4 regions of the Allobosea sp. NBC_00550 genome follow, and region 4 is predicted to be linked to each of the others. Evidence: predicted binding sites of a transcription regulator. Region 4 holds the regulator's gene; each other region holds the start of a gene.

What was found. Region 4 encodes LexA, which represses DNA repair genes until DNA is damaged. Its sites were predicted from a motif close to TGTTCNNNNTGTGTTCNG; they were not measured.
Region 1: NWE53_RS03360 (ImuA family protein) is a predicted target of LexA. The motif match lies at 2,470-2,487, and genes of this name have one in related genera.
Region 2: NWE53_RS26335 (PA0069 family radical SAM protein) is a predicted target of LexA. The motif match lies at 4,617-4,634, and genes of this name have one in related genera.
Region 3: recA (recombinase RecA) is a predicted target of LexA. The motif match lies at 4,885-4,902, and genes of this name have one in related genera.

Annotation. Positions count from the first base shown of each region.
Region 1 is NZ_CP102772.1:694,927-702,478, forward strand. Features, by position in the region: gene NWE53_RS03345 (VOC family protein) at 7-381, opposite strand; gene NWE53_RS03350 (cupin domain-containing protein) at 443-820, shown strand; gene NWE53_RS03355 (pyridoxal-phosphate-dependent aminotransferase family protein) at 964-2,142, shown strand; gene NWE53_RS03360 (ImuA family protein) at 2,502-3,368, shown strand; gene NWE53_RS03365 (Y-family DNA polymerase) at 3,274-4,818, shown strand; gene NWE53_RS03370 (error-prone DNA polymerase) at 4,815-7,552, shown strand, end outside.
Region 2 is NZ_CP102772.1:5,543,936-5,551,487, reverse strand. Features, by position in the region: gene NWE53_RS26360 (cytochrome ubiquinol oxidase subunit I) at 1-856, shown strand, start outside; gene cydB (cytochrome d ubiquinol oxidase subunit II) at 867-1,871, shown strand; gene ypfJ (KPN_02809 family neutral zinc metallopeptidase) at 1,978-2,865, shown strand; gene NWE53_RS26345 (hypothetical protein) at 3,110-3,976, shown strand; gene NWE53_RS26340 (glycosyltransferase family A protein) at 4,082-4,564, opposite strand; gene NWE53_RS26335 (PA0069 family radical SAM protein) at 4,689-5,882, shown strand; gene rnhB (ribonuclease HII) at 6,006-6,617, shown strand; gene NWE53_RS26325 (site-specific DNA-methyltransferase) at 6,799-7,552, shown strand, end outside.
Region 3 is NZ_CP102772.1:1,910,250-1,917,801, reverse strand. Features, by position in the region: gene NWE53_RS09150 (hypothetical protein) at 160-813, opposite strand; gene alaS (alanine--tRNA ligase) at 813-3,455, opposite strand; gene recA (recombinase RecA) at 3,716-4,801, opposite strand; partial or broken gene NWE53_RS09135 (MFS transporter) at 5,021-6,402, shown strand; gene NWE53_RS09130 (IS110 family RNA-guided transposase) at 6,419-7,369, opposite strand.
Region 4 is NZ_CP102772.1:1,383,717-1,391,268, reverse strand. Features, by position in the region: gene gltA (citrate synthase) at 1-1,146, opposite strand, end outside; gene gltX (glutamate--tRNA ligase) at 1,518-2,936, opposite strand; gene NWE53_RS06505 (ComEC/Rec2 family competence protein) at 3,220-5,370, shown strand; gene lexA (transcriptional repressor LexA) at 5,364-6,080, opposite strand; gene NWE53_RS06495 (molybdopterin molybdotransferase MoeA) at 6,162-7,373, opposite strand; gene moaC (cyclic pyranopterin monophosphate synthase MoaC) at 7,431-7,552, opposite strand, start outside.

The sequences.
Region 1 (7,552 bases), 690 kb from region 4:
ATCGTGCTATGCCGTCGGCTGCGAGCGCGCGGTAAGCTTGTTTCCGTCCGGATCGCGAAGGTAAGCGACGAAGGCTCCGTTCGGGCGCTCGCTGGGTGGGCTCTCGATCGCACTCCCACCATGCGTAGTCCCGGCCTTGTGCCACGCGAGAACGTGGTCCCGGCCGGACGCGGAGATTCCGATCGTTCCGCCGTTGGCCGAAGTAGCCGGATTGCCGTCGATGGGCTTCGTGATCATCAGCCGCCCGCCGTCGTGGGCGTAGATTAGCCTGCCTCGGGCATCTACCGCGCCAGGCTTGCCGCCTAACGCGACGAATGTGGCGTCATAGAAGTCTTTTGACCGCTCCAGATCGTTGCTGCCGATCATGACGTGGGTGAACATGCTTTGATCTCCGATAAGGCCCCGCGCCCTAGTGCGGGCGAGCGGCTGAAGGGAGGAACGCATGCGCGTGATTGAACCGCTATCTGAGCTCGAAAAATGGCGAGAGGGCGTACTGACCTCAATGCGGGTCTCAGCGGTTGTGGGATCGCATCAGCTCTGCATCTTCGAGCAGTTTTGCCAACCTGGCCTGGGCGCGCCTATGCACTCGCACACCGTCGAAGAAATCCTCGAGGTCATTGAGGGGCAGGCCGAGATACGCATCGAGGACGAGGTGATGTCCGTGCTCCGCAACCAGTCGGTCATCGTGCCCGCCGGCAGCCGTCACGGGTTCACGAATACCGGCAGCGGCATCCTGAAGGTTCGCGCCACTCTCGCCTCGCCGGTTTTCGAGGCGAGTTACGACGACAGCGGAGAGCTGAAACGGCGGTACAGCCCGTAGGAGCTTCTGGGCGCTCTCTGCCGGTCCAGCTGGGCTCATGTGTCATGCAAAGCGGGATGCCGAGCAATGCGCGCACGAGCTTGCTCGGAACATGCTCATAGCGGAACTCTGCAGAGATGAATTTCCTGTACTGAGAATTCGGCATGTCTCTGGCTAATGGCCGGCCGCTGCTCGCGATGCCCGGTCCTACAAACATTCCCGATCGCGTGCTTCCGGCGATGATGCGACCAGCGGAGGAACTAAGTTCCGACAGCATCGTGACCCTAACTGAAACGGTTCTCGTCGATCTCAAACGCGTCTTCCGGACTGACGGCGAAACCTTCGTCTACGCCGCCAACGGGCATGGCGGCTGGGAGGCAGCCTTCACCAATGTCCTTTCGCGTGGCGACAAGGTGCTGGTGCTTGAAAGTGGACGCTTCGCCATCGGCTGGGGCGAGATGGCGCGCTTCATGGGCGTTGATGTCGAGATGCTTCCTGGGAGCTGGCGTCGGGCTGTTGATCCCGTCGCAGTCGAGGCTCGGCTGCGCGCCGATACGCAGCACACGATCAAGGCTGTGATGGTCGTTCAGATCGATACCGCCGCCGGCATCGTCAATGACATCCCCGCGATCCGAAGGGCCATCGACGCCGCGGGCCATCCTGCCCTCTTCATGGTCGATGCCATCGCATCGCTGGCCTGCATGGAATTCGAGATGGATGCCTGGCGCATCGATGTCGCTGTCTCCGCCTCACAGAAGGGACTGATGTCATCGCCAGGCCTGGCTTTCGTTGCGGCCAACGACAAAGCCCTTGTCGCTCACAAGCGCGCCGACCTGCGCACCGGCTATTGGGACTGGAGCGGTCGGATGAACGTGCTCGCCTACATGAAACATTGCGGGACCGCGCCGGAGCACCTGCTCTTTGGACAGCGTGCCGCGCTCGACATGATCTTCGAGGAGGGGCTGGAGGCAATCTGGCGCCGCCACACCGCCCTTGCCAAGGCGACACATGCTGCCGTCGATCTCTGGACGAGTGGTCAGGCTCTGGCTTTCGGAGTCACGGAGGCAACCGAGCGAGCGCCGTCCGTGACGGCGGTCCTGACGCCTAGCGTAGACGTAGGGGTCATCACCGCCTTCGCACGCGATATCTGTGGCGTGACGCTTGGCCTGGGCATAGGAGACTATCACAACAAGGCCTTCCGTATCGCCCACATGGGCCATTTCAACGCTGCAGCCTTGCTGGGCGCGCTCGGAGCAGTTGAGATGGCGCTTCAGGCGAGAGAAATCCCGCACGGCTCTGGCGGTGTCGCGGCAGCAATCGCCAGCTTAGCCGCCGCAGCGTGAAAGAGGCTGCGATTCTATCGCGTGGCAGCCTTGAACAGACAGGATGTCCCTACAGGCGGCCGATTCACTGAAGCAACTCCTGTCCTCGCCGGCCCCGGCGCTGGGTCCAAACTCAGGGACGCGGCCAAGCATGGCGTCGAGGTGATCGATGAAGGCGGCTGGTTCGATCTGATAGGCGGTTGAGGCCGTAAAAGGGCTGTGCCGACAAACTATGGGCGCAAATGCCGACATACTACCCTCTCCAGCCGACAAACTTTGCGTATCGCACACAGGGACGAGTCGGAGTTCGGAAGACTCGACTCGCCTTCCGGCGCGGTGCGTTTTATAAAGAACAAAGAGAGAACAATTTTCGAGTTTCCATGCCAGCAGCGACCGCCCAGACCCTGTCCGATCTGCGCCGCAGCCTCGCGGAGGCGGCTTTGCGGGCTGGCCCTGTCGCGGGTGCGCGGATCGGCCTTGGCGTGACTTCGCTCGACGAAGCCCTGAGCGGCGGGCTCGCGCGAGCGGCGCTGCATGAGGTCTATGCCGCCGAGGTCGCCGATCTCGCGGCCGCGACGGGTTTCGCGCTCGGGATCGCCCTGCGGGCTGGGCACGGAGAGGGCGAGGTGCCAGAGCGCCCGATCCTGTGGGCGCGGCAGGATTTCGTCGATGCCGAAGCCGGCCGATTGCATGCGCCGGGGCTGAACGAGCTTGGCCTCGATCCCTCGCGCCTCCTGCTGGTGCGGGCGCGCGACGGCGAGGGCGTCTTGCGGGCGGGCGCCGAGGCGGCGCGCTGCTCTGCGCTAGGCGCCGTGCTGATCGAGCCCTGGGGTGAACCGCGCCCTTTCGACCTGACGGCGAGCCGGCGCCTCGCTTTGGCTGCCGAAGGCGCGGGCGTGCCGGTTCTGCTGCTGCGGGTGGCGGCTGCGGAGGCGCCGAGCGCGGCCCGCACGCGCTGGCAGGTGCGTGCACTGGCCTCGCGGGCGCTGGAGGCCAATGCCCCCGGCGCTCCGGCTTTCGCCGTGAGATTGCTGCGCCAGCGCGGCGGCGCGGCGGAGCGCGAGTGGCGTGTGGAGTGGGACCGTGACCGACGATCTTTCGAGGAACGCAGCGTTTTCGACCGTTCCGACAGACTGGCTCCCCGGACAGACCATGCCGCGCCGCTATCTCGCCCTCTGGTTCCCCTATCTGGCGACCGACAGGTTGCGGCGGACGGGCACGATTCCGGCCTTCGGCGCGCCGGCTGAGAAGCCCCATGTCCTGGTCGAGACGCAGAACAATGCGCTGCGCATCGTCGATTGCGACAGGCGCGCCGTCAGGCTCGGCCTGACGCGCGGGCTGACCCTGGCCGATGCCCGCGCCCGGATGCCCGATCTGGTCGCGTTGGAGGCGCAGCCGCAGGCGGATCGCCACTTTCTGGAGGAGGTCGCGAATGTCTGCGACCGCTTCACGCCGCTGGTCGCGCTCGACGCCCGCGACGGCCTCCTGCTCGACATCACCGGCTGCGCCCATCTCTTCGGCGGCGAGGAAGGGCTCGTTGCCCGTGTCGACCACGTCATGCGCCGGATCGGTCTTGGGCTGAAGACCGCCATCGCCGGCACGCCCGATGCCGCCCGCTCCTATGCCCGTTTTGGGCAGGGCGGCATCATCGCTCCGGGGCGGGAGGAAGTGACGCTGCGCCCGCTCCCGGTCAACGCGCTCGATATCGAGGTGGAGACCGTGATCGCGCTGTCGCGGGCCGGCCTCAAGACGTTGGCAGATCTCGCCGAACGCCCGTCCGAGACGCTTTCGGCCCGCTTCGGCGAGGCGCTGGCGACTAAGCTGAGGCGCACGCTCGGCCGAGAGGATCGCCGCATCACCCCCTTGCGTCCGCCGCCCGATTGCGTGGTCGAGCGCCAATTCGCCGAGCCTTTCGCCGATACCGCGAGCCTTGAGGCGGTCGTCGTCCGGCTGATCGGGGAGGCGGCGCGGGTCCTGGAGGCGCGCGGCGAAGGCGGGCGCGTCTTCGAGATCGGCTTTTTCCGCAGCGACGGGGCCGTCCGCCGCCTCGCCATCGAGACCGGCCGGCCCTCGCGCGATGCGAAGGCTTTGCTCAGGCTCTATCGCGAGCGCATCGAGGCGCTGGCCGATCCGCTCGATCCTGGCTTCGGCTTCGACGCGGTCAAGCTCGCGGTGCCGATCTGCGAGCCGCTGACGGATCAGCAGCACAGTCTCGACGGCCGCGCCGTCGAGGAGGAGGCAGTGGCCGATCTGGTCGACCGGCTCGTCACCCGCTTCGGCCGCGACCGCGTACTGCGCTTCGCGGCGCAGGATACGCATCATCCCGTCCGTGCCGCAAAGGCGCTCTCAGCCGCCGCGCCACTGCCGGAGGCGGCATGGCCCGAGCCTGAGCCGCAGGAGCCGCCGGCCCGCCCGCTCCAGCTCTTCGAGCCGCCCCAGCCGGTCGAGGCCATCGCCGAGGTGCCGGATGGCCCCCCGATCCGTTTTCGCTGGCGCCGCCTCATCCATGACGTCGCCCGCGCCGAGGGGCCGGAGCGCATCGCGCCGGAATGGTGGCGCGACGGCAGTGACGAGCCGATGCGCGACTATTATCGCGTCGAGGATGCGCAGGGGCGCCGCTTCTGGCTGTTCCGGATCGGTTTCTACGAGGCCGAAAGCGCCCCGCCGCGCTGGTTCCTCCACGGGCTCTTCGCATGAATCAGATTGCGAGCTCCTTCGCCGAACCCGTTGCCGCGACGAATTTTTCCTTCCTGCGCGGCGCAGCGCCGGGGCCGAACATGGTGCTGACGGCGCTGCTGCTGGGATATGCCGGCATCGGTATCGCCGACCGCAACACGGTCGCTGGCGTGGTGCGGGCCTGGGCCGCGCTGCGCCAGTTGCGGGAAGACGGCCTCCCAGCGCCCGAGAAGATCCGCGAGGGCGGCAGCCCCGGTGAATATGTCTGGATCGAGAACCCGGATTTCGCCGGTCTTCTCTTCAAACCCGAGCAGATGAAGGTGACGGCGGATCGCTTCAAGCTCGCGACCGGCACCCGCCTCGTCTTCGCCGACGGCACACCGGACATCATCGTCTATCCCGCCAATCGCGAGGGCTGGGGACGGCTCTGCCGGCTGCTCAGCCAAGGCAATCTCAGGGCGGAAAAGGGCGAGTGCATCCTCCACCTCGGCGATCTGCTGAACGATGCGCGCGACCTCCTGCTCATCCTGATGCCCAGCCGCAATCTCGATGGCCTGCCGGCGCTGCTTGCCCGGCTCGACGAGGCTGCGCCCGGCGCGATCTGGCTCGGCGCCACCATGCACCGGCGCGGCGACGACCGTCGTCGTCTGGTGCGGCTCAAGGTCATCGCCGCCGCGACCCGCACGCCGCTGATCGCGACCAATGACGCGCTCTACGATTCCATTGAGCAACGCGACTTGCAGGATGTGCTCACCTGCATCCGTGAGGGCGTCACCATCGAGCGTGCCGGGCGGCGGCTGGAGGCCAATGCCGAGCGCCACCTCAAGCTGCCGCAGGAGATGGCACGTCTCTTCCGCGACGCGCCCGAGGCCATCGCCGAGACGCAGCATCTCTTCTCCCGCGTCGAGTTCGATCTCGGCCAGCTGAAATACGAGTACCCCGAGGAGCCCGTCCCACCCGGTTGGAAGGATCAGGACTGGCTCGCGGAGCTGGTCCGCCGCCGCAGCCTGATCCGCTATCCGGACGGCGTTCCCGACAAGGTCGAGAAACTGCTGGTTAAGGAACTCGCTCTCATCGAGAAGCTGGAATACGCCCGCTACTTCCTGACCATTCGCCAGATCGTCGAATTCGCCGAGAGCGAAGGTATCCTCTGCCAGGGGCGCGGCTCGGCCGCCAATTCTGCCGTCTGCTACGTGCTCGGTATCACCGCCGTCGACCCCACCGACAACGACGTGCTGTTCGAGCGGTTCATATCTGAGCAGCGGCGCGAGCCGCCCGATATCGACGTCGATTTCGAGCATCAGCGGCGCGAGGAAGTGATCCAGTGGATTTATGAGAAGTATGGTCGTCATCGCGCCGGTATCGCCGCCACCGTGATCCGCTATCGGCCGCGCAGCGCTATCCGCGAAGTCGGCAAGGTGCTGGGGCTCACCGAGGACATCACCGCTCGCATCGCCGATACGCAATGGGGAAGCTGGGGCACGGAGATCGGCGATGACCGCGTCCGCCAAGCCGGGCTGGACCCGACGAACCCGTCGATCCGCCGCGCCGTCGGTTTCGCCATTCGGCTGCTCGGCTTCCCGCGCCATCTCTCGCAACACGTCGGCGGCTTCGTACTGTCGCGCGGCCGTCTCGATGAGACGGTGCCGATAGGTAATGCCGCAATGAAGGACCGCACCTTCATCGAATGGGACCGCGACGATATCGATGAACTCAAGCTGATGAAGGTCGATGTCTTGGCTCTCGGCATGCTGACCTGCATCCGCAAAGCGTTCGATCTGATCGAGGGCTATGGGGATTTGATTAAGGGCTATGAGAAAAAGCGGTACGAACTCGCTGACTTCACGGACGGCGACGAAGGCACCTACGACATGCTCTGCGAGGGCAAGTCGCTAGGCGTCTTCCAGGTCGAGAGCCGCGCCCAGATGAACATGCTGCCTCGTCTCAAACCGCGGAAGTTCTATGATCTGGTCATTCAAGTCGCGATCGTCCGGCCCGGCCCGATCCAGGGCGATATGGTCCATCCTTATTTGAAGCGGCGGGCCGGTTTGGAGGAGGTGAGCTATCCTTCGCCGTCACCCGAGCACGGGCTGCCGGATGAACTCTACCCGGTGCTGGAGAAGACCTTCGGCGTGCCGCTCTTTCAAGAGCAGGCGATGCGCCTAGCCATGGTTGCCGCCAAATTCACCGACCCGGAAGCCAACGGCCTGCGCAAGGCGATGGCGACCTTCCGTAATGACGGTACCATCCATCATTTTCAGGACATGATGGTCGAGCGCATGGTCGCGCGCGGCTATGAGCGCGATTTCGCCCAGCGCTGCTTCGACCAGATCAAGGGCTTCGGCAGCTACGGCTTCCCGGAAAGCCACGCCGCCTCCTTCGCCAAGCTGGTCTACATCTCCTCCTATCTGAAGAAGCACCACCCGGCGGCATTCGCCTGCGCGCTGCTGAACTCCCAGCCGATGGGCTTCTACGCCCCGGCCCAGATCGTGCGGGAGGCGCAGGAGAATGGCGGCGTCGAGCCACGCCCCGTCGATGTGAATGCGAGCGGTTGGGACAACGGGTTGGAGCCTTTGGAGGAACTGAACATCGTCATCCCGGGCGACCGTAGGGAGACCCGGGATCCATGCCTGAGCGTTTCCGATGAAGGCTCGGATATGGATCCCGGGTCTTCGCTTCGCTTCGCCCGGGATGACGTCCAGCATTCTTCCAACTTTCGCAGCCCTCATCCTGAGGAGCCGCGAAGCGGCGTCTC
Region 2 (7,552 bases), 1.5 Mb from region 4:
GACGACCGCCTTCGTCGTGCTGGCGACCGGCGCGCGGCATCTGCTCATCGGACATCGCACCGAATCGGCCAAGACGATGGTGCGGATGGCGATCCTGATGATCGCATTGACCGCGCCGCTGCAGGCGGTGATCGGCGATTTCCACGGCCGAGACACGGCGACCTATCAGCCGGCCAAGCTCGCCGCGATCGAGGCGCACTGGGATTCGTCGAAGCCCGGCGCCCTCGTGCTCTTCGCCTGGCCCGACGAGAAGGCCGAGCTCAACCGATTCGAGATATCGATCCCGGGCGTCGCCAGCCTGGTGACCCATGGCAGCATGAACGCGCTCTTCCCGAGCCTGAAGGACTTTGCGGTGCAGGATCGGCCGCCCGTCCTGATCCCGTTCTTCGCCTTCCGGGCGATGGTGGGGATCGGCGTGCTGATGATCCTGTTCGGGTGGACCGGCGCCTGGCTCTGGCGCAAGGGCACAGTATTCGAATCGCGACGCTGGCTCTGGATCGCCCAGTATTCCTGGCCGGCGGGCTTCGTCGCCATTCTCTCAGGCTGGTTCGTCACCGAGGTCGGCCGCCAGCCCTGGCTGGCGACGGGAATCATCCGCTCGGCCGACGCCGTCTCCCCGGTCACGACCCTGCAGGTCGCGATCTCGCTCTTCCTGTTCGTCTGCGTCTATTCGGTGGTGTTCACGGCCGGCATCCTGCTGATCAACCGCCTGATCGCCAAGGGACCGGACGAGATCACCGGCGAAGAGCCACCGGAGCAGCCATCGAAGCGCCCGCTCAAGGCGGTGCAGGGCGAGGCCGCCACGATCTTCGGAGACGGCCATCCCGGCGACGACAAGATCCAGCCGGCGATCTGAGGGCACGACAATGGAATGGTATCTTCCGATCATCTGGGCCGTGCTGATCGGCACCGCCGTGATGCTCTATGTCGTGCTCGACGGCTTCGACCTCGGCATCGCCATCCTGTTCCCGACGACCAAGGACGAGGGCGAGCGCGACCAGATGATGAACTCTGTTGCCCCGTTCTGGGACGGCAACGAGACCTGGCTTGTGCTGGGCGGCGGCGGCCTCTGGGTCGCCTTCCCGCAGGCCTACGCCATCATCATGCCCGCCTTCTACATCCCGATCACGCTGATGCTGCTGGCGCTGATCTTCCGCGGCGTCGCCTTCGAGTTCCGCTGGGTCGCCAAGCCGCATCACCAGCGCTGGGATCTGGCCTTCTGGCTCGGCTCGACGGTGGCCGCGTTCTCGCAAGGCCTTGTGCTCGGCGGCCTGATCCAGGGCGTCACCGTCGCGAAGGGACAGTTCGCCGGCGGACCGCTCGACTGGCTGACGCCCTTCACGGTGATGTGCGGGGCCGGTGTGGTCGTCGGCTATGCGCTGCTCGGCGCGACCTGGCTGCTCTACAAGACGGACGGCCCGGTCGCCGAACGGGCCCGGCGTCAGGCGAAGACCCTGCTGCTGGGGCTGCTGGCCTTCGCGGTGCTGGTCTCGCTCTGGACACCCTATGCGCATCCGCGCATCGCCGAGCGCTGGTTCACGCCAGCCAATCTCGTCTGGCTGTGGCCCTTCCCCGTGCTGACGGCGCTGTGCGGTTATCTCGCCTGGCGGCGGCTCCATGGCGCGCACGAGTTCACGCCCTTCGCGCTGACGATCGCGATCTTCCTGCTCTGCTTCCTCGGGCTCTCGATCTCGAACTTCCCCTATCTGGTGCCGCCGGACGTGACGATCTGGGATGCGGCCGCAGCGCCCTCCTCCCATATCTTCGTGCTGATCGGCGTCGCGTTCCTGCTGCCGATGATCCTGTTCTACACGGCCTTCGTGTACTGGACCTTCCGCGGCAAGGTGCGGGCCGACAGCGGCTATCATTGAGCCGACAGGCCGCAGTCAGCCTATATTCAGCCGCCGCCTGCAAAGACGGCTTGAGTTCCCCGCCTCACTTGGCGAGATTGCGGGGAGCTTTCTCGGGGACCGGTCCATGCAGTGGGAAGATTACCGCCAGTCCGAGAATCTCGAGGACAGGCGCGGCAGCGGTGGCGGCGGCGGGTTCGCCGGCATGCCCGGCGGCCGCGGCGGCATCGGCATCGGCACGATGGTGGTGCTCGGCCTGCTCGGCTGGGCGCTCGGCATCGATCCGCGCCTGCTGATCGGTGGCGCCGAGATGATCGGCGGCATCGGCGGGCGTGAGCAGACGCAGGAGACCCGACGCTCGTCCGGCCCGCCGCAGGACCAGATGGGCCGCTTCGTCTCGGCCGTGCTGGCGCAGAACGAGGATGTCTGGACGAAGATCCTGCCGCAGCAGGCCAATACCCGCTATCAGGCGCCGCGGCTCGTCCTGTTCTCCGGTATCGACCGCTCCGGCTGCGGCACGGCACAATCGGCGATGGGTCCGTTCTATTGTCCGCAGGACCGCAAGGTCTATCTCGACACCTCCTTCTTCCAGGAGATGCAGCGCAAGCTCGGCGGCGGCGGCGACTTCGCCTATGCCTATGTGATCGGCCACGAGGTCGGCCACCACATCCAGAACCTGCTCGGCATCCTGCCCAAGGCCAACCAGCTGCGCGAGCGCTCGTCCGAGCGCGATGCCAACGCCATCTCGGTGCGCGTCGAATTGCAGGCCGACTGCTTTGCCGGCGTCTGGGCGCACAACGTCCAGGCCATGGGCCGGCTCGACCAGGGCGACATCGAGGAGGCGATCCGCACCGCTTCCGCGATCGGCGACGACAAACTGCAGAAAGCGGCGCAGGGCACGGTGGTGCCGGATTCCTTCACCCACGGCTCCTCGGCACAGCGCACGAAGTGGTTCAATACCGGCTTCCAGTCGGGCTCGATGCAGAGCTGCGACACGTTCCGCAATCAGGTGTAGCGGGGAACTCCGACACCGCCGGAGCGAGCATCGACACGCCGGCAGCCGCGACGACAGGTTTCGGCTGTTTTGCAATCTGGACGGGTGCGGAGGAACCTCTGCGCCCTCAGAACCGTTTGCCTCTCACGCAGATGGCGATTTTCGCCAGCAGGAGGGGCTCATGGACAGCATCATCTATCTCGTCGGCTTAGTCGTGGTCATCTTGGCCATCCTGTCGTTCCTCGGGCTTCGATAGGAGATCCCCATGTCCATGTCAGGAACAGACGTCGTCGTCGCCCCGGTGACCGTCAACAAGCAGACGCACTCTTACGTGCAATGGGGGCCGATCATCGGCGGCGCCGTCATCGCCACCGCCATCTCGACGATCATGACCGTATTCGGTTCGGCCATCGGCCTGTCGATGGTCTCCGCCGATTACGAAAGGAGTTCGAGCGCAACGGCGCTGGCGATCGCCGGCGCTCTCTGGGCGCTCTGGGTCACCGTCTCCTGCTGCATGGCAGGCGGCTATCTCGCCGGCCGCATGCGCCAGCCGACCTTCGATTCCACCAAGGACGAGCGGAAAGTGCGCGACGCCACCCATGGTCTGCTCGTCTGGGCCACCGGCGCGCTGCTGATCACCATCGTCGCGACATCGTCGCTGTTCGGGGCCGCGAAGACGGCAGCCAGCGGCGTCGCCTCCGCCGGCTCGGGAGCGGCATCGCTGATCTCCCAGAATGTCGATCCGCTCAGCATGGCGCTCGACAATTCCATGCGCGCCAGCGGCCAGCAGCCTGTAACGGCCGAGGAGCGTAACGAAGCCTCGCGAATCTTCGTCAATGCGCTCTCCAATGGAAAGATCGAGCCTGCCGATCGGGACTACCTCGCCGGCCGGCTCGCGGCGCGGGCCAGTATCGCCCAGCAGGATGCCCAGAAGCGCATCGATGACGCCTACGCCCGCTTGGCTCAGGCAAAGGAGACCGCGAAGCAGGCAGCCGAACGCGCCCGAAAGATCGCCGTCCTCTCCGCCTTCCTGACGGCGGCGGCCTTGCTTGTCGGCGCCGCGGCGGCGGCTTGGGCTGCCGGACTCGGCGGCGAGCATCGGGACGAAAACCTGCTGCTGGAGCAAGCCTGACCGGATAGGCGTCGCGTTCCGGCCGAGCCACCGGCTCCCAATCCTGAGGCCCCGCTTCGGCGGGGCCTTTGCATGCCAGGAACGCAAAAGACCTAGGGCGGCTCTTTAGCCGGCCCTTTCCCGCCGCACCGCCAGCCGCTTCGGTGCGCGAGCGAGGTGCCCGGACTGCGCCGCGCTTTTCGGAACGACGAGGCCCGCTCTCAGCCGGCGCCCACCGAAGGCCACTGCCGCACGCTCACGCAGCGAGGCTGCCGCCCCCTCCACCGGGATCAGTGCCGGCCGATTCGGGGCGAGCAGTAAATGGCGCTCGACGGTTTGCACCCAATGGGGCTGCGGGACGTCGCCGGCATCGAGCAGCAATATCCAGTCTCCGCGCGCTTCGGCCGCTCCACGCTGCCAGGCCTCGACCCCGCCGCGCAGATAATGCGCCCCGGTCCCGTCGGCGATGCGCTCGATATCGGCCGAGCCCGCGGCATCGACGATTACCGCATGGCCGAGAAAACCCTCGGCCACCGCCGGTATCAGCACGGCGAGCGTCGCGGCGAGTGCCTGTGGAGAACCGTCTGCCCGGATCACGGCTGTGAGCATGCCCAATGCTTATGATGCGGCGCAGCATGTCGCAATCCTGTCACTTGCCATTTGTTCTTGGTATGTTCACATTGGTGAGCGAGAACCGACGCCGATTCCCGGCTTTGGACGAGGTTCGACTGCCATGCGTCAGGCCAGACCCACCGAGAGGCCCTATCCGGCGGCCCAGCCGCTGAAGCGGCACGACCGGGAGCCGACGGTCTCCGCGCCTGTCGTCGCCCCGGCCGACCCGATGGCCTATGCCGGCCACCGCATCGATCCGGAGAGACGGCGCGGGCGCGGCGCCACGATCAATCCGGGCGGGCGCTACGAGGCCGAGCAGCGCGTCGCGGAGGACGATGGCTGGGGCTCGCTGGAAGAGCTGCCGCCGTTCACGACGGAGATCGCCTATGAGAAGGCGCGCAACATCATCACGCGCAACGACTCGCCCGACATCTCCTTCGACCGCTCGATCAATCCCTATCGCGGCTGCGAGCATGGTTGCGTCTACTGCTTCGCGCGACCGACCCATGCCTATCTCGGCCTGTCGCCCGGCCTCGATTTCGAGAGCAAGCTGACCGCCAAGCCCGATGCCGCGGCGCTGCTGGAGAAGGAACTCTCCTCCCCTTCCTACCAGCCGCGCACCATCGCAATCGGCACCAACACCGACGCCTATCAGCCGATCGAGAAGAAGCTGCGGATCATGCGTTCGATCCTGGAGGTGCTGGCGAAGTTCAATCATCCGGTCGGCATCGTGACGAAGTCGGCGCTGGTCCAGCGCGACATCGATATCCTCGCTCCGATGGCGGAGAAGGGGCTGGTCAAGGTCGCGCTCTCTGTGACGACGCTCGACCCCAAGGTCGCACGCGGCATGGAGCCCCGCGCCGCCTCGCCGCCCAAGCGGCTGGAGACGATCCGCAAGCTGTCGGAGGCCGGCATTCCGGTGACGGTGCTGGTCGCGCCGGTCGTGCCGGCTATCAACGAGCATGAGATCGAGCGCATCCTCGACGCCGCCAAGGCGGCGGGCGCGCAGGAGGCCGGCTATGTGCTGCTCAGGCTGCCGCTCGAGGTGCGCGACATCGTGCAGGAATGGCTCCTGACGCATCACCCGGACAAGCTCCGGCATGTGATGTCGCTGATCCGCTCGACGCGCGGCGGCAAGGACTACGATTCGCAATGGGGCCAGCGCATGGTCGGCTCAGGCCCCTATGCCTGGATGATCGGCCGGCGCTTCGAGCTCGCGGCTGAGCGCAGCGGCTTCAACACGACGCGGCGGCGCCTGCGCACCGACCTGTTCGTCAAGCCCGAGAAGGAGAAGGCGCAGCTGAGTTTGTTTTGAGCGGGAGCGTTTGGAGAGTGAGGCGCCATCGTCCCGGGCGAACCGAAGCGTAGACCCGGGATGACCGTGGAGCGCACTCATGTCGCTCTGGCTCCCCAGGGACGGATGTTGCATAACCCGGCCATGCCCGCCGATTTCAGCCGAGAGACCCACGCCATCGCGACCGGCCGCTGGCCGCTTGCCGGCATTGACGAGGTCGGGCGCGGGCCGCTGGCCGGGCCTGTTGTGGCCGCCGCCGTGATCCTGGACCCTGCCCGCGTGCCGCATGGGCTCGACGATTCGAAGAAGCTGTCGGCGCCGGTCCGCGAGGAACTCTTCGGCGAGATCGTCGAGAGCGCGCTGGCCGTCGCGGTCGCCAGCGCCACCGCGATCGAGATCGATGCGCTGAACATCCGCCAGGCGACCTTGCTCGCGATGCGCCGGGCCGTAGCCGCGCTGCCGCTCGCGCCGCTGCATGTGCTGGTCGACGGCAACGACCCGCCGCAATTCGGCTGCGGCTGCGAGGCCATCATTCAAGGCGATGGGGCGGTGGCCTCCATCGCAGCGGCTTCGATCGTCGCCAAGGTGACACGCGACAGGATGATGGCGCGGCTCTCGCGGCGCTATCCGGCCTATGGCTTCGCCGGCCATGTCGGCTATGCGACGCCGCAGCACCGCAAGGCGATCGCCGAGCACGGCCCCTGCCCCGAGCACCGCTACTCCTTCGCCCCGGTGAAGGGCGTCTGGTCGCGCTAGAGACTGCCGTTACGGCAGGGCGAAGCGTTAATTCCCGTTAGGAAATTTCCTTTCAATGCCAATGGGCTAGGCAATTTCTGCAGCCCCAAAACGGGACGCATTTTTTTCAAAGCGGAAACCCGCCCTTTACCCTGTCCGGCCAATATCGCGCTTGTTGAAGTTGCGTAACGGTCTTGGCGTCATGGGTATCTCGCGTACCGGGACCGCCAGCGCTCCCGTCCGGATTCAAGTTTCGCGTACCGGACGGCCTGCGCTGGGGGCTCGGATGAAGGCCAAGAGCCTTCCCGAAACAATCGGCGTTCCATCGGAACTGCCGCTGGATCAGATTCTCGTCGGCGATTGCGTCGCGGCGATGAATGCGTTGCCACCGGCGAGCGTCGATCTCGTCTTCGCCGATCCACCCTATAACCTCCAGCTCGGCGGCGATCTGCGCCGGCCCGACGACAGCCTCGTCGACGCCGTCGACGACGACTGGGACAAGTTCGCCTCCTTCGCCGACTATGATGCGTTCACCCGCGCCTGGCTTGCCGCGGCGCGACGCGTGCTGAAGCCGGACGGGGCGCTGTGGGTGATCGGCAGCTACCACAACATCTTTCGTGTCGGCGCGACGCTGCAGGATCTCGGCTTCTGGATGCTGAACGACATCGTCTGGCGCAAGGCCAATCCGATGCCGAATTTCCGCGGCCGGCGCTTCACCAACGCGCATGAGACGCTGATCTGGGCGGCGCGCGGCGAAAGCTCGAAATACACCTTCCATTACGAGGCGCTGAAGGGCGGCAACGACGACCTGCAGATGCGCTCGGACTGGTATCTGCCGCTCTGCACCGGCGAGGAGCGCCTGAAGGACGCTGGCGGAGCCAAAGTGCATCCGACGCAGAAGCCGGAGGCCCTGCTAGCCCGCGTACTGCTTTCGGCCAGCAATCCCGGCGACGTCG
Region 3 (7,552 bases), 530 kb from region 4:
GGATCCGTGCCGGAGCGCTGCCGATAGCGGTTCAGGCATGGATCCCGGATCTCCGCTTCGCTCTGTCCGGGACGACCCGCGTTTCGAAGAACGCGCAGCAAGCTCTAGGAGCCCGGCTTGTCAGCCCGAGCGCCTTTGCGGGGCAGAGCCCACATCCCGTCATTCCACGATGACGCGATGGCGCGCGAGGATGCGCAGCCCGCTAACCGGCGCGTTCATCACATAGCGCAACTCGTAGATGCCGGGCTGGTCCGGCGCCTCCAGCACGGCCTCGACATTTTCTGCCGGAAAGAAGCGCGGCCCTTCCGCATCCACAGGCGCATCGGGAAAGACCAGCGCGACGCGGTCGAGTTCGCCGTTCGGGCCGATGCCTCGGACCGGCAATCCCTGGCCCCGACTGACGCGCGCAGGCGCCGCGAGCGTAGCGCTCGGCTCGGTCGTGACGAGCGGCTGGCGCAACAGGATGGCCGGCGCGCCATCCTTCTCGACTGTAAGGCGCAGCTCGTAGGTTCCGGCCAAGCCGGGCGTCGGCAGCACGGGAACCGTGTTCCTCGGTTCGATCACGACGATCGCGGTGGCATCCGGATCATCCGGGCGGGCGATGGCGAGGCGGGCGCCCTGCGGCGGGCGGCTCAGGAAGACGCTGAGCGGCGCGCCCGCGACGATGGTGCGCGCCGCCGAAAGCGCGGGGCCTTCGGCCTTGCGCGGTGTCGGCCTGGTCTGTGCCGCAGCGAGCGCCGGCCAGAGGCCGGCCGCCAGCAGCAGGGCACGGCGGGAGAGGGCGCCGGTCTGGCGCTGCCCGCCGGCCGTCATCAGCCCATCGCGGCCGCGACGGCGTCGAGCGCGGCCTGCGCCTTGCTGCCATCCGGCCCGCCGGCCTGGGCCATGTCGCGACGGCCGCCGCCACCCTTGCCGCCGAGCTGCTCGGACGCCGCGCGCACCAGCGCGACCGCGTCGAAGCGCTCGGTCAGATCGGGCGTGACGCCGACGACGACGCCGGCCTTGCCGTCATCGGCGACGCCGACGATGGCGACGACGCCGGAGCCGACGCGGGCCTTGGCCTCGTCCGCGAGGCTCTTAAGATCCTTCATCTCGATGCCGGTGACGGCGCGGGCCAGGAGCTTCGCCCCGGCGATCTCGCGCACCGGATCCTCGGCCGCACCGCCGCCGCCCATGGCGAGCTTCTTGCGAGCCTCGGTCAGTTCGCGGTCGAGCTTGCGACGCTCCTCGATCAGGGCGGCGAGGCGGTTGCCGGCCTCGGAAGCCGGAACCTTGAGCAGGCCTGCCAGCCCGTCGAGCAGGCGCGATTCCTCGTTGAGGCGGAGCCGCGCGCCGTTGCCGGTCATGGCTTCGAGGCGGCGCACGCCGGCCGCGACGGCGCCTTCGCCGACGATGCTGACGAGGCCGATATCGCCGGTGCGTGCGGCATGGGTGCCGCCGCAGAGCTCGACCGAATAGGCCCGGCCTGCCGGATTCGTGCCCATCGCCACGACGCGGACCTCATCGCCGTACTTCTCGCCGAAGAGGGCGCGGGCACCCGATTCGATCGCCTCGTCGACGCTCATCAGCCGGGTCGTGACCGGCTCATTCCTGAGCACGATGGCGTTGGCGATCTCTTCGACCTCGCGCAGCTCCTCGTCGCTGATCGGCTTGGGATGCGAGAAGTCGAAGCGCAGGCGATCGGGCGAAACGAGCGAGCCCTTCTGCGCGACATGGTCGCCGAGGACGAGACGCAGCGCCTCGTGCAGCAGATGCGTCGCCGAATGGTTGGCGCGGATGGCGGTGCGCCGGTCATGGTCGACGATCAGCTCGACGGCCTGGCCGAGCTTGAGCTCGCCTTCCTTGACGGTGACGCTGTGGGCGAAGACATCGCCGAGCTTCTTCTGGACATCGCCGACCTCGACCAACGTGCCCGGCGCCTTGATCAGGCCGGCATCGCCGACCTGGCCGCCGGACTCGCCGTAAAACGGCGTCTGGTTGACCAGCAGGAAGCCGCTCTCGCCGGCCTTGAGCGATTGCACCTCGGCGTTGTCGCGGATCAGCGCGGTGACCACGCCCTCGGCGGTCTCGGTGTCGTAGCCGAGGAACTCGGTAGCGCCGAGCTTGTCGCGCAGCGGATACCAGAGCGTCTCGGTCGCGGCCTCGCCGGAGCCGGCCCAGGCGGCGCGCGCCTTGGCCTTCTGCTGCTGCATGGCTGCATCGAAGCCCTCCGTATCGACGGTGATCTCGCGGGCGCGCAGCGCGTCCTGCGTCAGATCGAGCGGGAAGCCATAGGTGTCGTAGAGCGTGAAGGCGACGTCGCCCTTGAGGCTCTGGCCGGCGGTCAGATCCTTCGAGGCGTCGTCGAGCAGGGTGAGCCCGCGTGCCAGTGTGGTGCGGAAGCGGGTCTCTTCCAGCTTCAGCGTCTCGGTGATCAGCGCCTCGGCGCGCAGCAATTCGGGATAGGCGCGGCCCATCTCGCGGGTCAGTGCCGGCACGAGCTTGTAGAGCAGCGGCTCCTTGGCGCCGAGCAGCTGCGCATGGCGCATGCCGCGGCGCATGATCCGGCGCAGCACATAGCCGCGGCCCTCGTTCGACGGCAGCACACCATCGGCGATCAGGAAGGACGAGCAGCGCAGATGGTCGGCGATGACGCGATGGCTCGCCTTCATCGGTCCGTCCGCATCGACCGAGGTCAGGTCGGCGATGGCGCCGATCAGGGCGCGGAACAGGTCGATGTTGTAGTTGTCATGCGTGCCCTGGAGCACGGCGGCGATGCGCTCCAGCCCCATGCCGGTGTCGATCGAGGGGCGGGGCAGGTCGGTCCGAATGCCGCCCGCAGCTTCCTCGTATTGCATGAAGACGAGGTTCCAGATCTCGATGAAGCGGTCGCCGTCTTCCTCGGGCGAGCCGGGCGGGCCGCCCCAGATATGGTCGCCGTGATCGAAGAAGATCTCGGAGCAGGGGCCGCAGGGGCCGGTGTCGCCCATGCGCCAGAAATTGGCCGAGGTCGGGATGCGGATGATCTTGTCGTCGGTCAGCCCGGCGATCTTCTTCCAGAGGGCATGCGCCTCGTCGTCCTCGGAATAGACGGTGACGATGAGCTTGTCCTTGGGCAGGCCGAATTCGCGGGTGACCAGCGTCCAGGCGTGATGGATCGCCTGGTCCTTGAAATAGTCGCCGAAGGAGAAGTTCCCCAGCATCTCGAAGAAGGTGTGGTGGCGCGCGGTGTAGCCGACATTGTCGAGGTCGTTGTGCTTGCCGCCGGCGCGCACGCATTTCTGGGCGGTGGTGGCGCGCGAATAGGGGCGCTTCTCCTGGCCCGTGAAGACGTTCTTGAACTGGACCATGCCCGAATTGGCGAACATCAGCGTCGGGTCGTTGCGCGGCACGAGCGGGCTCGACGGCACGACTTCGTGGCCGTTGGACTTGAAGTAGTCGAGGAAGGTCGACCGGATATCGTTGACGCCGCTCATCGGTTCTTGCGCTTCTCAACACGGGCAAAGGGCCGGGTGCGCCCGGCGGGAACGACCGGTTCTAGTCAGGCGGCTCGCCCCTGTCCAGAAAGCTGGTTGCAGCGCACAGGCCGCAAGGCCTTATCTGCAAACGAAAACGGGCGACCCGAAGGCCGCCCGCGTTTCTCAGCACGTCATTCTCGGGCGAGGCAAAGCCGAGACCCGGGAATCTCTTGCAGGAGATGCTCGGGTCGAGGCCGAGCAGGACGAAACTGGACTTCTCAGGCTTCGCCTTCGTCGAGATCGTCCGCGCCCGGGGTGGCTTCGTCGAGGATGCGGTCGGCGACCAGGCCGGAGTTCTGGCGGATCGTGGCCTCGATCTTGGCGGCCATGTCGGGATTGGCCTTGAGGAAGGTCTTGGCGTTCTCGCGTCCCTGGCCGAGGCGCTGGCTGTCGAAGGAGAACCAGGCGCCTGCCTTCTCGACCATGCCGGCCTTGACGCCGAGGTCGATCAACTCGCCGACCTTGGAAATGCCCTCGCCGAACATGATGTCGAACTCGACCTGCTTGAAGGGCGGCGCGACCTTGTTCTTGACGACCTTGACGCGAACCTGGTTGCCGGTCGCCTCGTCACGCTCCTTCAGCGTCGAGACGCGGCGGATGTCGAGGCGGACGGAGGCATAGAACTTGAGCGCGTTGCCGCCGGTGGTGGTTTCCGGGCTGCCGTACATCACGCCGATCTTCATGCGGATCTGGTTGATGAAGATGACCATGCAGTTCGAGCGCGAGATCGAGGCGGTGAGCTTGCGCAGCGCCTGGCTCATCAGGCGGGCCTGCAGACCGGGCTGGACATCGCCCATCTCGCCCTCGATCTCGGCGCGGGGCGTGAGCGCGGCGACCGAGTCGACCACGAGCACGTCGATCGCACCGGAGCGGACGAGCGTGTCGGTGATCTCCAGCGCCTGCTCGCCGGTGTCGGGCTGCGAGATCAGGAGGTCGTCGAGATTGACACCGAGCTTGCGGGCATAGATCGGGTCGAGCGCATGCTCGGCATCGACGAAGGCGCAGACGCCGCCCTTCTTCTGGGCTTCGGCGATGGTGTGGAGCGCGAGCGTGGTCTTGCCCGAGGATTCCGGCCCGTAGATCTCGATCACGCGGCCCCTGGGAAGGCCGCCGACGCCGAGCGCGATGTCGAGGCCGAGCGAGCCGGTCGAGATGGTCTCGATCTCGATCGAGGGCGAGTTCTTGCCCAGGCGCATGATCGAGCCCTTGCCGAAGGCGCGTTCGATCTGGGAGAGCGCCGCATCGAGCGCCTTGGCCTTGTCCATCGAGGAGCCTTCCACGAGCTTGAGATTTGCCTGATTCACGGTTCGGGCTCCTTATGGCAGGGCTACGGGGACATCTCAATGCGTCTTGACAGGAGGATGGTCACGCTTTGTTCCAGGCAGCAAGTTCTTTTTTTGTTCCCTCTGTCAGTTTGTGTCAGGAGGAGCCGAGTAATGGTCGCGCCATGCTCGTGGAGCTGACGCCAATAGTTATTATCGTTCCATTATGCGTATGATGCATATCAAGCCATGGCATTTCCCATGCCGCGGCCTTTCGTTTCCTGTTATTGCGCCCGGCTTCCGCATTTGTTCGCGAAAGTTGCCAACGTGTCTCCCGCCCCTGCACCTGCCGCCCTGAACTCGCCGCGCCGCATCCTGCTCGCCAGCCTGATCGGCACGACGATCGAGTTCTTCGACTTCTACATCTATGCGACGGCGGCGGTGATCGTGTTCCCGAAGCTGTTCTTCCCGGGCGGCGATCCGACCACCGCCATGCTCCAGTCCTTCGCGACCTTCGCCATCGCCTTCTTCGCGCGGCCGATCGGCGCGGCGATCTTCGGCCATTTCGGCGATCGCATCGGCCGCAAGGCCACGCTCGTCGCCGCGTTGATGACGATGGGGCTTTCGACCGTCGCGATCGGCCTGCTGCCGACCTATGCCGCTGTCGGCGTGCTGGCGCCGCTGCTGCTGGCGTTGTGCCGGCTCGGGCAAGGCCTCGGGCTCGGCGGCGAATGGGGCGGGGCGGTGCTGCTCGCCACCGAGAACGCGCCTCCCGGAAAATCTGCCTGGTACGGCATGTCCCGCAACTCGGCGCGCCCGTGGGCGTCATCTGCGCCACCGGCAGCTTCCTGGCGCTCGATGCGTTGCTCACCGACGAGCAGTTCTTCAGCTTCGGCTGGCGCATCCCGTTCATCGCCAGCGCGCTGCTGGTCTTCATGGGGCTCTATGTCCGCCTGCGCATCAGCGAGACGCCCGCCTTCCGCAAGGCGATGGAGAAGCATGAGCGCGTGCAGGTGCCCTTCGTCAGCATCTTCGCCGAGCACAAGCTCGCGCTGCTCTGCGGCACCTTCGCGGCGCTGGCGACCTTCGTGCTGTTCTACCTGATGACCGTGTTCTCGCTGAGCTGGGGCACGACCAAGCTCGGCTTCTCGCGCGATCAGTTCCTGCCGCTGCAGATGATCGGCGTCGTGTTTTTCGGCCTGACGATCCCGGTCTCGGCCGTGCTGGCCGACCGCTTCGGCCGCCGCCAGACCTTGCTGGCGACGACGCTCGGCATCGCGATCTTCGGCTTCCTGCTGGCGCCGCTCTTCGGCTCGGGCAGCACGCTCGGCGTGCTCGCCTTCTTCGTGGTCGGCCTGTCGCTGATGGGCTTTACCTACGGGCCGCTGGGCACGGCGCTGGCCGAGATGTTCCCGACGGCTGTGCGCTATACCGGCGCTTCGCTGACCTTCAATCTCGGCGGCATCGTCGGGGCGTCGCTCGCGCCCTATGTCGCGACCTGGCTCGCGACGGAGAAGGGGCTCGCCTATGTCGGCTACTATCTCAGCCTCTCGGCCGCGTTGACGATCCTGGCGCTGCTCGGGGTCGGGGCGCTGGCCGGGCGTGACGCCAAAGATGCCAGTACAGTGCCGGCGGCGCACTGAGCCAGGTCAGCCGTCATCAACTCAGTTTGTTTTGGTCTCTGACGCGGGCATTTGCGATGACGATGATGCGTCGCATGATTGCGGTGAGAGCGACGATTGGCTTTTTTCCGTTTGCGATGAGGCGTGTGTAGGCGTCGCGCATGGCGGGGTCGTGCCTTGCGGCGGCCATTGCGGGCATGAACAGGGCGGCCTTGATTTCGGCCCTGCCGCCTCTGGTTGGGCGGTAGGCGTCTCGACTGCCGCTCTGGTTTGGATGAGGAGCCAGGCCTGCGAGTGCGGCGGCCTGGCGCCGGCTGATGCGTCCGAGCTCGGGCATGAGTGCGATGAGGGTGGCGGCGGTGGTCGTTCCGATGCCGCGGATGGAGCGCAAGGCCTGCTCGCTTCTGTCGGTGCGGGCGATGGTGCGCAGGGTCTCGGCGATGGTTTGCGCCAGGGCGGCGATCTGGGCTTTGAGGCAGTCGTGCAGGGCCTGGAGCGGGGCTTTGACCGGTTCGATGCCGGGAGCGTTGAGCCGGTTGGTGCAGGCCGTTCTCTGGGCGACGAGATCGGCTCTGGTCCGCACCAGGACCTGGAGGCGCTCGCGTGCCGGGGCGGGCGCCTGCCAGCGGATCAGCCGAGCGTGGCGCTCGGCGCCGTAGCGGGCAAGCGCCCTGGCATCGAGCGCATCGCTCTTCCCGAGCGTCCCATAGGAGCGGATGAAGGCCTTGACCTTGCGGGCATCGGCGCGATGGGCCGGGCAGCCGGCTGAGACGAGCGCCGCCAGCAGGGCGTCCTCATAGCCGCCCGTCGCCTCGCAGACGACGAGGCAGTCCGGGCCGAGCCCGGCTGCGAAGGCTGCCAGGGCCGAAGCCTCGTTAGGGAGACTGCCGAGGGTGTCGCCGCGGCTGTCGAAGACGACGATCCCGGCCTTGCCGACATCACAGCCGAGGAAACGGGAGGGTTCAGGGACCGTGGTGCAAACCGGCATCGGGAGCTATCCTCGAAGGGCTTGTGATTGTCTGCGGGCGTTCGGCTCATGCGAAGAGGCCCTGGCAACTCACCAAGCGTGACAAGGAAGCGACCCGCAACCTCGATGACGACGGGCGAAAGCCCTGGCTCGGGACGGTCGACGAGTCGCGTCTGGTCCGGCCGGCCAGCCGGACCAGACATC
Region 4 (7,552 bases):
GGTGAACATCGAGGTCGGGAAGCCCATCGCCTTCAACGTGATGCCCGAATAGAAATCGATGTTCGGATAGAGCTTCTTCTCGATGAAGTATTCGTCGCTGAGCGCGATGCGCTCCAGCTCGATCGCGACGTCGAGCAGCGGGTCGTCCTTGATGCCGAGCTCGTTCAGCACCTCATGCGTGGTCTTCTGCATGATCTTGGCGCGCGGATCGTAGTTCTTGTAGACCCGGTGGCCGAAGCCCATCAGGCGGAACGGGTCGTTCTTGTCCTTCGCCTTGGCGATATACTTCGGGATGTTGTCGACCGAGCCGATCTCCTCGAGCATCTTGAGTGCCGCCTCGTTGGCGCCGCCATGGGCGGGCCCCCACAGGCAGGCCGTACCGGCCGCGATACAGGCGAAGGGGTTGGCGCCCGACGAGCCCGCAAGACGCACCGTCGAGGTCGAGGCGTTCTGTTCGTGGTCGGCGTGCAGGATGAAGATGCGGTCGAGCGCGCGCGACAGCACCGGATTGACCTTGTACTCCTCGGCAGGCACCGCGAAGCACATGCGCAGGAAGTTCGACGTGTAGTCCAGCGAGTTCAGCGGATACACGAAAGGTTGGCCGACGGTGTATTTATAGGCCATCGCGGCGAGCGTCGGCACCTTCGCGATCATCCGCATCGAGGCGATCATGCGCTGCTGCGGGTCCGAGATGTCGGTCGAGTCGTGATAGAAGGCCGACATTGCGCCGATCGAGCCGACCATGACGGCCATCGGATGCGCATCGCGGCGGAAGCCCTGGAAGAAGCGGGCCATCTGCTCGTGCACCATGGTGTGGCGCGTGATGCGATAGTCGAAATCCGCCTTCTGGGCGGCGGTCGGCAGCTCGCCGTAAAGCAGCAGATAGCAGGTCTCGAGGAAATCGCCGTGCTCGGCGAGCTGGTCGATCGGATAGCCGCGATAGAGCAGGATGCCGGCATCGCCGTCGATATAAGTGATCTGCGACTCGCAGCTCGCCGTCGAGGTGAAGCCGGGGTCGTAGGTGAACATGCCCGTTTGGGCGTAGAGCTTGGCGATGTCGATGACGGAGGGACCGACCGATCCCGTCTTGATCGCCATGTCGACGGTCTTGTCGCCGACCTGGAGCTGGCTCGTGTTTCCGCTCATCGATACCGATCCTTTCAAGGCTCGCTGCTGTTCAGCCCCTGTTTCGCCTGGTGGCCGGAGCTTTCGCGCCGGGCTTCCCCCATCCGAAGGCCGCGATATGACGGGAACATGTCGTCGGAGGAGTTAGAAGGCGATCCATGTAGCTGATATACAAGCAATATTCGTGCCCCGCCACGGTGCTGCAGCGCAACGCACTTGCGCGTCACTAGACCATTTGCCCAGCGCATTCAACCGAGCCAAAAGGCGGTTCGAACCGCGCCTCGCTCATATCTCCGCGAGCAAGGCGCCGGTGCTCTTCCATCCCCTTGCAATCGTTGCAGCGGGAGCCGCAAGCACGGCGATCCATCGGCCCGGCTGTGCTCCTGAGCGGCTCACGCCTGGTCTGCGAGCCGCGCCAATGTCTCCTCGCGGCCGAGCACGGCCATCACGTCGAACAGCCCCGGAGACATCGCCCGTCCCGTCAGCGCGGCGCGCAGCGGCTGTGCCGCCTGGCCGAGCTTCAGGCCGTTCTCCTCGGCATAGGCCCTCACGGCAGCTTCGAGAGGCGCGGGCATCCAGTCGGCGACGGCAGCGAGTTTCTCGGCGATCTGCGAGAGACGCTGGCGCGCTGCGTCGTCGAGAAGCCCGGCGGCCTTCTCGTCGAGCTTCAGCGGGCGCGGGGCATAGAGATAGAACGCGCTGTCGAGCAGCTCCACCAGCGTCTTGGCGCGCTCCTTGAGCCCCGGCATGGCGGCAAGGAACTTCGCCTCGAGCTCGGGCGACAGCGTCGGCGCGACCCCGCGTGCCGGCCCGATCTCCGGCAGGATGACCTTGAGCGCATCGAGCAGTTCCTGGTCGCTCGACTGGCGCATGTAGAGCCCGTTGAGGTTCTCGAGCTTGGCGTAGTCGAAGCGCGCGGGCGAGCGGCCGATCGAGGAGAGATTGAAGGCGTCGATCATCTCCTGTGTCGAGAAGACCTCCTGGTCGCCATGGCTCCAGCCCAGCCGCACGAGATAGTTGCGCAGTGCTGCCGGCAGATAGCCCATCGAGCGATAGGCATCGATGCCGAGCGCACCGTGGCGCTTCGAGAGCTTGGCGCCGTCCGGCCCATGAATCAGCGGGATATGCGACATGCTCGGCACGTCCCAGCCGAGCGCATCGTAGATCTGGGTCTGGCGGGCGGCGTTGGTCAGATGGTCGTCGCCGCGGATGACGTGGGTGACGCCCATGTCATGGTCGTCGACGACGACGGCGAGCATATAGGTCGGGTTGCCGTCCGAGCGCAGCAGCACGAGATCGTCGAGATTCTCGTTCTGCCAGACGACGCGGCCCTGGACCTCGTCGTTCACCACCGTCTCGCCGGTCTGCGGCGCCTTCAGGCGGATGACCGGCTTGACGCCGGCCGGCGCAGTCGCCGGGTCGCGGTCGCGCCAGCGCCCGTCATAGCGCAGCGGCTTGCCCTCGGCGCGGGCCTTCTCGCGCATCTCGTCGAGCTCGGCCGGGGTGGCGTAGCAATGATAGGCCTTGCCGGCGGCGAGCATCTGCTCGGCGACCTCGCGATGGCGCGCCGCGCGCTGGAACTGGTAGACGGTCTGGCCGTCCCAATCGAGGCCGAGCCACTCCAGCCCGTCGAGGATCGCCGTGATGGCGGCGTCGGTCGAACGTTCCCTGTCCGTGTCCTCGATGCGCAGCAGCATCTTGCCGCCGTGCCGGCGGGCGTAGAGCCAGTTGAACAGCGCCGTCCGCCCCCCGCCGATATGCAGGAAACCGGTGGGCGAGGGCGCAAAGCGCGTGACGACGGCGTTGCTCATGGGAGGCGACTCCGGCCGGGCGGGGAAAACCGTCCGGGGTAAACGTGGGAAATGGCGCAGGTCATGACATGACAACCGGCGCGCGCCCTGTAACATGGCTTGGCCGGAAAGGTTAAGCGGTCAAATCGCAATGCCGATGGGGATGGGGCAGGCGATGCAGCCGGGGCCGTCAGGGCAGGGGGAACGGCGCGGCGCCCGCGTTGGCGCCGTGCCTCTGCGTTTGCGGCCATCCTGGCCGGCGCCGGTGTGGCTCGATGCATGGTTGCAGGGCTGGCAGGCGCGCTTGGGCCGTGCCCTCGCGCTGGAGGCCGAGCGCCGCCGCCCGTTCCTGTGGCTGCCCGTGGCGATGGGCGCCGGCATCGTGTTTTATTTCGCGGCAGATCGTGAGCCGGCTTTGTGGGCGCCGTTGCTTGGCCTCGTCCTGAGCATTGGACTTGCCTTTGCCTTGCGCTTCCATCGCCTTCCATCGATGGCTTGCCTGGCTGCGGCCGCCGCTTTTGCCGGCTTTGCGGCGGGGGTCTGGCGTACCGCCGACATATCAGCACCGATGCTGGAGCGGCCGCGGATCGGCAAGCTGACAGGCTATGTCGAAACGGTGGAGGCAAGGGACAACGGTGCCCGCATCGTCGTGCTGGTGACCGATCTCGCGGGGGTGCCGGAGGGCGAGCGCCCGAAGCGGGTGCGCGTCAACATCCGCGCCGGCTCCGTCGCGCCCGGGGACCATATCGTCGCGACCGCCCGGCTGCTGCCTCCGCCGGGGCCGGCGCGGGCGGGCGGCTATGATTTCGGCCGCGATGCCTTCTTCAAGGGAATCGGAGCTGTCGGCAGCATATCCGGCAAGCTCGCTTTGGCGCCGCCGCCCTATCCGATGCCGACGCGTCTGGCGATCGATGTGGCGATCGACAAGGCCCGCAACGCCCTGACCCGGCGCATCGCCGAGGCCGGCGGCGGGCAGGGCGGCGCGGTGGCGGCCGCGCTCGTCACGGGCAAGCGCGGGCTGATCACCGAGGCGACCAACAACGACCTGCGCGCCGCCGGTATCTACCATATCGTCTCGATCTCGGGGCTCCACATGGTGCTCGCTGCCGGCACGATCTTCTGGCTGGTGCGAGCCCTGCTGGCGATCTCGCAGACGATCGCATTGCGTTGGCCGGTCAAGAAGCTCGCCGCCGTGGCCGCCATGCTCGGTGCAACCGCCTACTGCATCTTCTCGGGCAGCGACGTCGCGACCGAGCGTTCGCTGATCATGACGCTGGTGATGCTGGGTGCCATCCTGGTCGACCGCGCGGCGTTGAGCATGCGCAACCTCGCGCTCGCTGCGATGATCGTGCAGCTGCGCGAGCCCGAGGCCCTGCTCGGGCCGAGCTTCCAGATGTCCTTCGGCGCGGTCGCGGCACTGATCGCGTTCGCCGAACGTTGGGAGCGGCGGGACCGCGCCCGGCCTCCGCCAGTTCTGCCTTGGCCTGTCGGCCCGCTCTGGACCGCAGCGCTCGGCATCGTCGTCACCACCTTGCTCGCCACGGCGGCGACCGCACCCTTCGGCGCCTATCACTTCCAGACCTTCAATCCTTTGGGGCTGCTCGGCAATGCCATGGCGCTGCCCTTCGTCTCGCTCTTCGTCATGCCGGCGGCGGTCTTCGGCGTTTTGGCCTATCCCTTCGGGCTGGATTGGCCGGCCTGGGCGCTGATGGGGCTCGCCTCGGATGTCGTGCTGAAGGTGGCGCACTGGGTCGCGGCCATCGACCATTCAACGGTGATGATCGCGGCCTTCGGTCCCGCCGTGCTCGTCTGCTTCGTGCTGACATTGCTCTGGCTGACGCTCTGGACAACGGCCTGGCGCTGGCTGGCGGCCATCCCGCTCATGTTCGGCGTCGCCGTCGCCGGCAAGCCCGAGCGGCCGGAGATCCTGATCGAACGCGACGGCTCGGGTCTAGCGCTGCGCGGAGCCGATGGCCGGCTCGCCATCGCCGGAAGGCCCAGCCGCTTTGTCCTGCAACAATGGCTCTCGTCCGATGGTGACAGCCGCTCGCCGGATGATCCGACGCTGCGGGCCGGCATCGTTTGCGACAGCCTGGGCTGCATCGGCCGCACGGCCGATCAGCGCACCGTGTCTTACACGCGCGATCGGCTCGCAATCATCGAGGACTGCCTCCGCGCCGACCTCGTCGTCACCGCGATTTCCTGGAGCGGCGCCTGCAAGGCGAGGTTGATCAGCCGTGGCGCGCTGAGCCGCGACGGGGCGACCTCGCTCTATCGAACAGCGACAGGCTGGAGCAGCCATGTCTCGGAGCAGGGCGCCGCAGACCGTCCCTGGAGCCGCCGCCGCGAGCAGCCGCAGGCGACGCCACCCGCGCCGCGGGCCAACAATCAGCCGCCCACCAACCCGGCATCGGTGTCCGTCGACAGCGACGCCGACATCGAACGGCTTCAGTAGCGCCGCATCAGATTGACGAGACGGCCCTGGATCTTGACCCGATCCGGCCCGAGCACGCGGGTCTCGTAGGCCGGGTTCGCCGCTTCGAGCGCGATCGAGGAGCCGCGCTTGCGCAGCCGCTTGAGGGTGGCCTCCTCGTCGTCGATCAGCGCCACCACGATATCGCCGGTATTGGCCGTGTCCTGCCTGCGGATGACGACCGTGTCGCCGTCGAGAATGCCGGCCTCGACCATCGAATCGCCACGCACTTCGAGCGCGTAATGCTCGCCGGAGCCGAGCATGTCGGGCGGCAGCGAGACGGTGTGGCTGCGGCTCTGGATCGCCGAGATGGGCGTGCCGGCGGCGATGCGCCCCATGACCGGAATCGCGATGGAGGAACGGCTGTCCTCATCGGCTCCGGAACCCGGGCGTGGCTTGCCGAGGCTGGGCTGCGATCCGAGACCGCCCTGGACGATGGCCGGGCTGAAGCGGGGGCGCTGCTGCGGAGCGCCGAGACCATCGGGCATCTTGATGACTTCGAGCGCGCGCGCCCGGTTGGGCAGGCGGCGGATGAAGCCGCGCTCCTCCAACGCCATGATCAACCGGTGGATGCCGGATTTCGAGCGCAAATCGAGCGCGTCCTTCATCTCGTCGAAGGAGGGCGGCACCCCGCTCTCGCGCAAGCGTTCCTGGATGAAGCGCAGGAGTTCGTGTTGCTTGCGTGTCAGCATGGTTGCCGCCAGCCCTTCAAAGCGCAGATTCGAAACAAAGCACGAACACCATACGCGTTCTGCTTGTGTTCCGCAAGCGGCCTACCGCAGCGGTAGGATCCGGCAGGGATCGCCCGTTTTGGCCGCGTCGGCGAAGGCGGGGCGGATCGTCAGCGCCTGGGCTCGCGCCAGCGTGCCGAGCATCGAGGAATCCTGCCGGCCGAAAGGCGTCGCCACCCATCCCTCCGGGGTCAACGCCAGCTCGGAACGCAGATAATCCTCGCGCTCGTCATTCCCCGGCATGTCGCGTCCCAGGACGGCCGGGATGCTCCGGTCCCGATCCGCATCGGCCATGCCGAGCAAAGCCTCGATCAGCGGCAGCACGAAAAGGTGGCCGCAGACGATCGAGGAGACCGGATTGCCGGGCAGGCCGACCACGACCATGCGGCCGAGCCGGCCGGTCATCATCGGCTTGCCGGGCCGCATCGCGATCTTCCAGAAGCCGAGCTCCATGCCCGCCCGCGTCAGAGCCTCCTGCACGAGGTCATGGGCGCCGACGGAGGCGCCGCCGAGCGTGATCAGCACATCGGCATCGGCCGCGCTCGCCTGTCCAATCTTGGCGGCGAGATCGGCATGATCGTCGCGGGCGATACCGAGATCGAGGGGAGCGCCGCCGGCCTTCTCGACCAGCGCGGCCAGTGAAAACGAGTTCGAGGCGACGATCTGGTCGCGCCCGACGGGCTCGCCGGGAGCGACCAATTCGTCGCCGGTGGCGAGGATCGCGACGCGGGGCTTGCGCCGGACCGGCAGCGCCGGATGCCCCATCGCCGCCGCGAGCCCGAGCGCGGCGCTGTCGAGCACGCGCCCGGTTGCAAGCAGGACATCGCCCTCATGGAAATCGAGCCCGGCGGCGCGCAGGAACTTGCCCTTGGTCGGCGGCACGCGCACCCGGATCGCGGGGCTGTCGACGCCGTCGGCATCTTCCTGGATCAGGATGGTGTCGGCGCCGGCCGGCATCGGTGCGCCAGTGAATATCCGCACCGCCTGGCCCGGCCCGACGCCGCCCTCGAAAGCCCGGCCGGCGGCGGATTCGCCGATCACGGCGAGGCTGACGCCTTCCGCCATGTCGTCGCCGCGTACGGCGTAGCCGTCCATCGCCGAGTTGGCGAAGGGGGGCTGGGTGCGCAGCGCCCTCACGTCGCCGCCGAGCACGCGCCAGGCGCATTGGGCGAGCGGCAGGGTCTCGGTTCCGGTCGGCCCCGGAATGCTGTCGAGCAACGCCTTGCGCGCGACGGGGACCGGGGTGAGCGCCATCAGAGCATAATGCCGAAAAGTGGGAACCGGTTTTCGGGCGACATCATGCTCACTCCTCTAACCAGCCTTCGCGTCGTAGTCGCCGGACTGGCCGCCGGATTTGTGCACGAGCCGGATATTCTCGATCCGCATCGCCCGGTCGACCGCCTTGACCATGTCGTAGACGGTGAGGCAGGCGA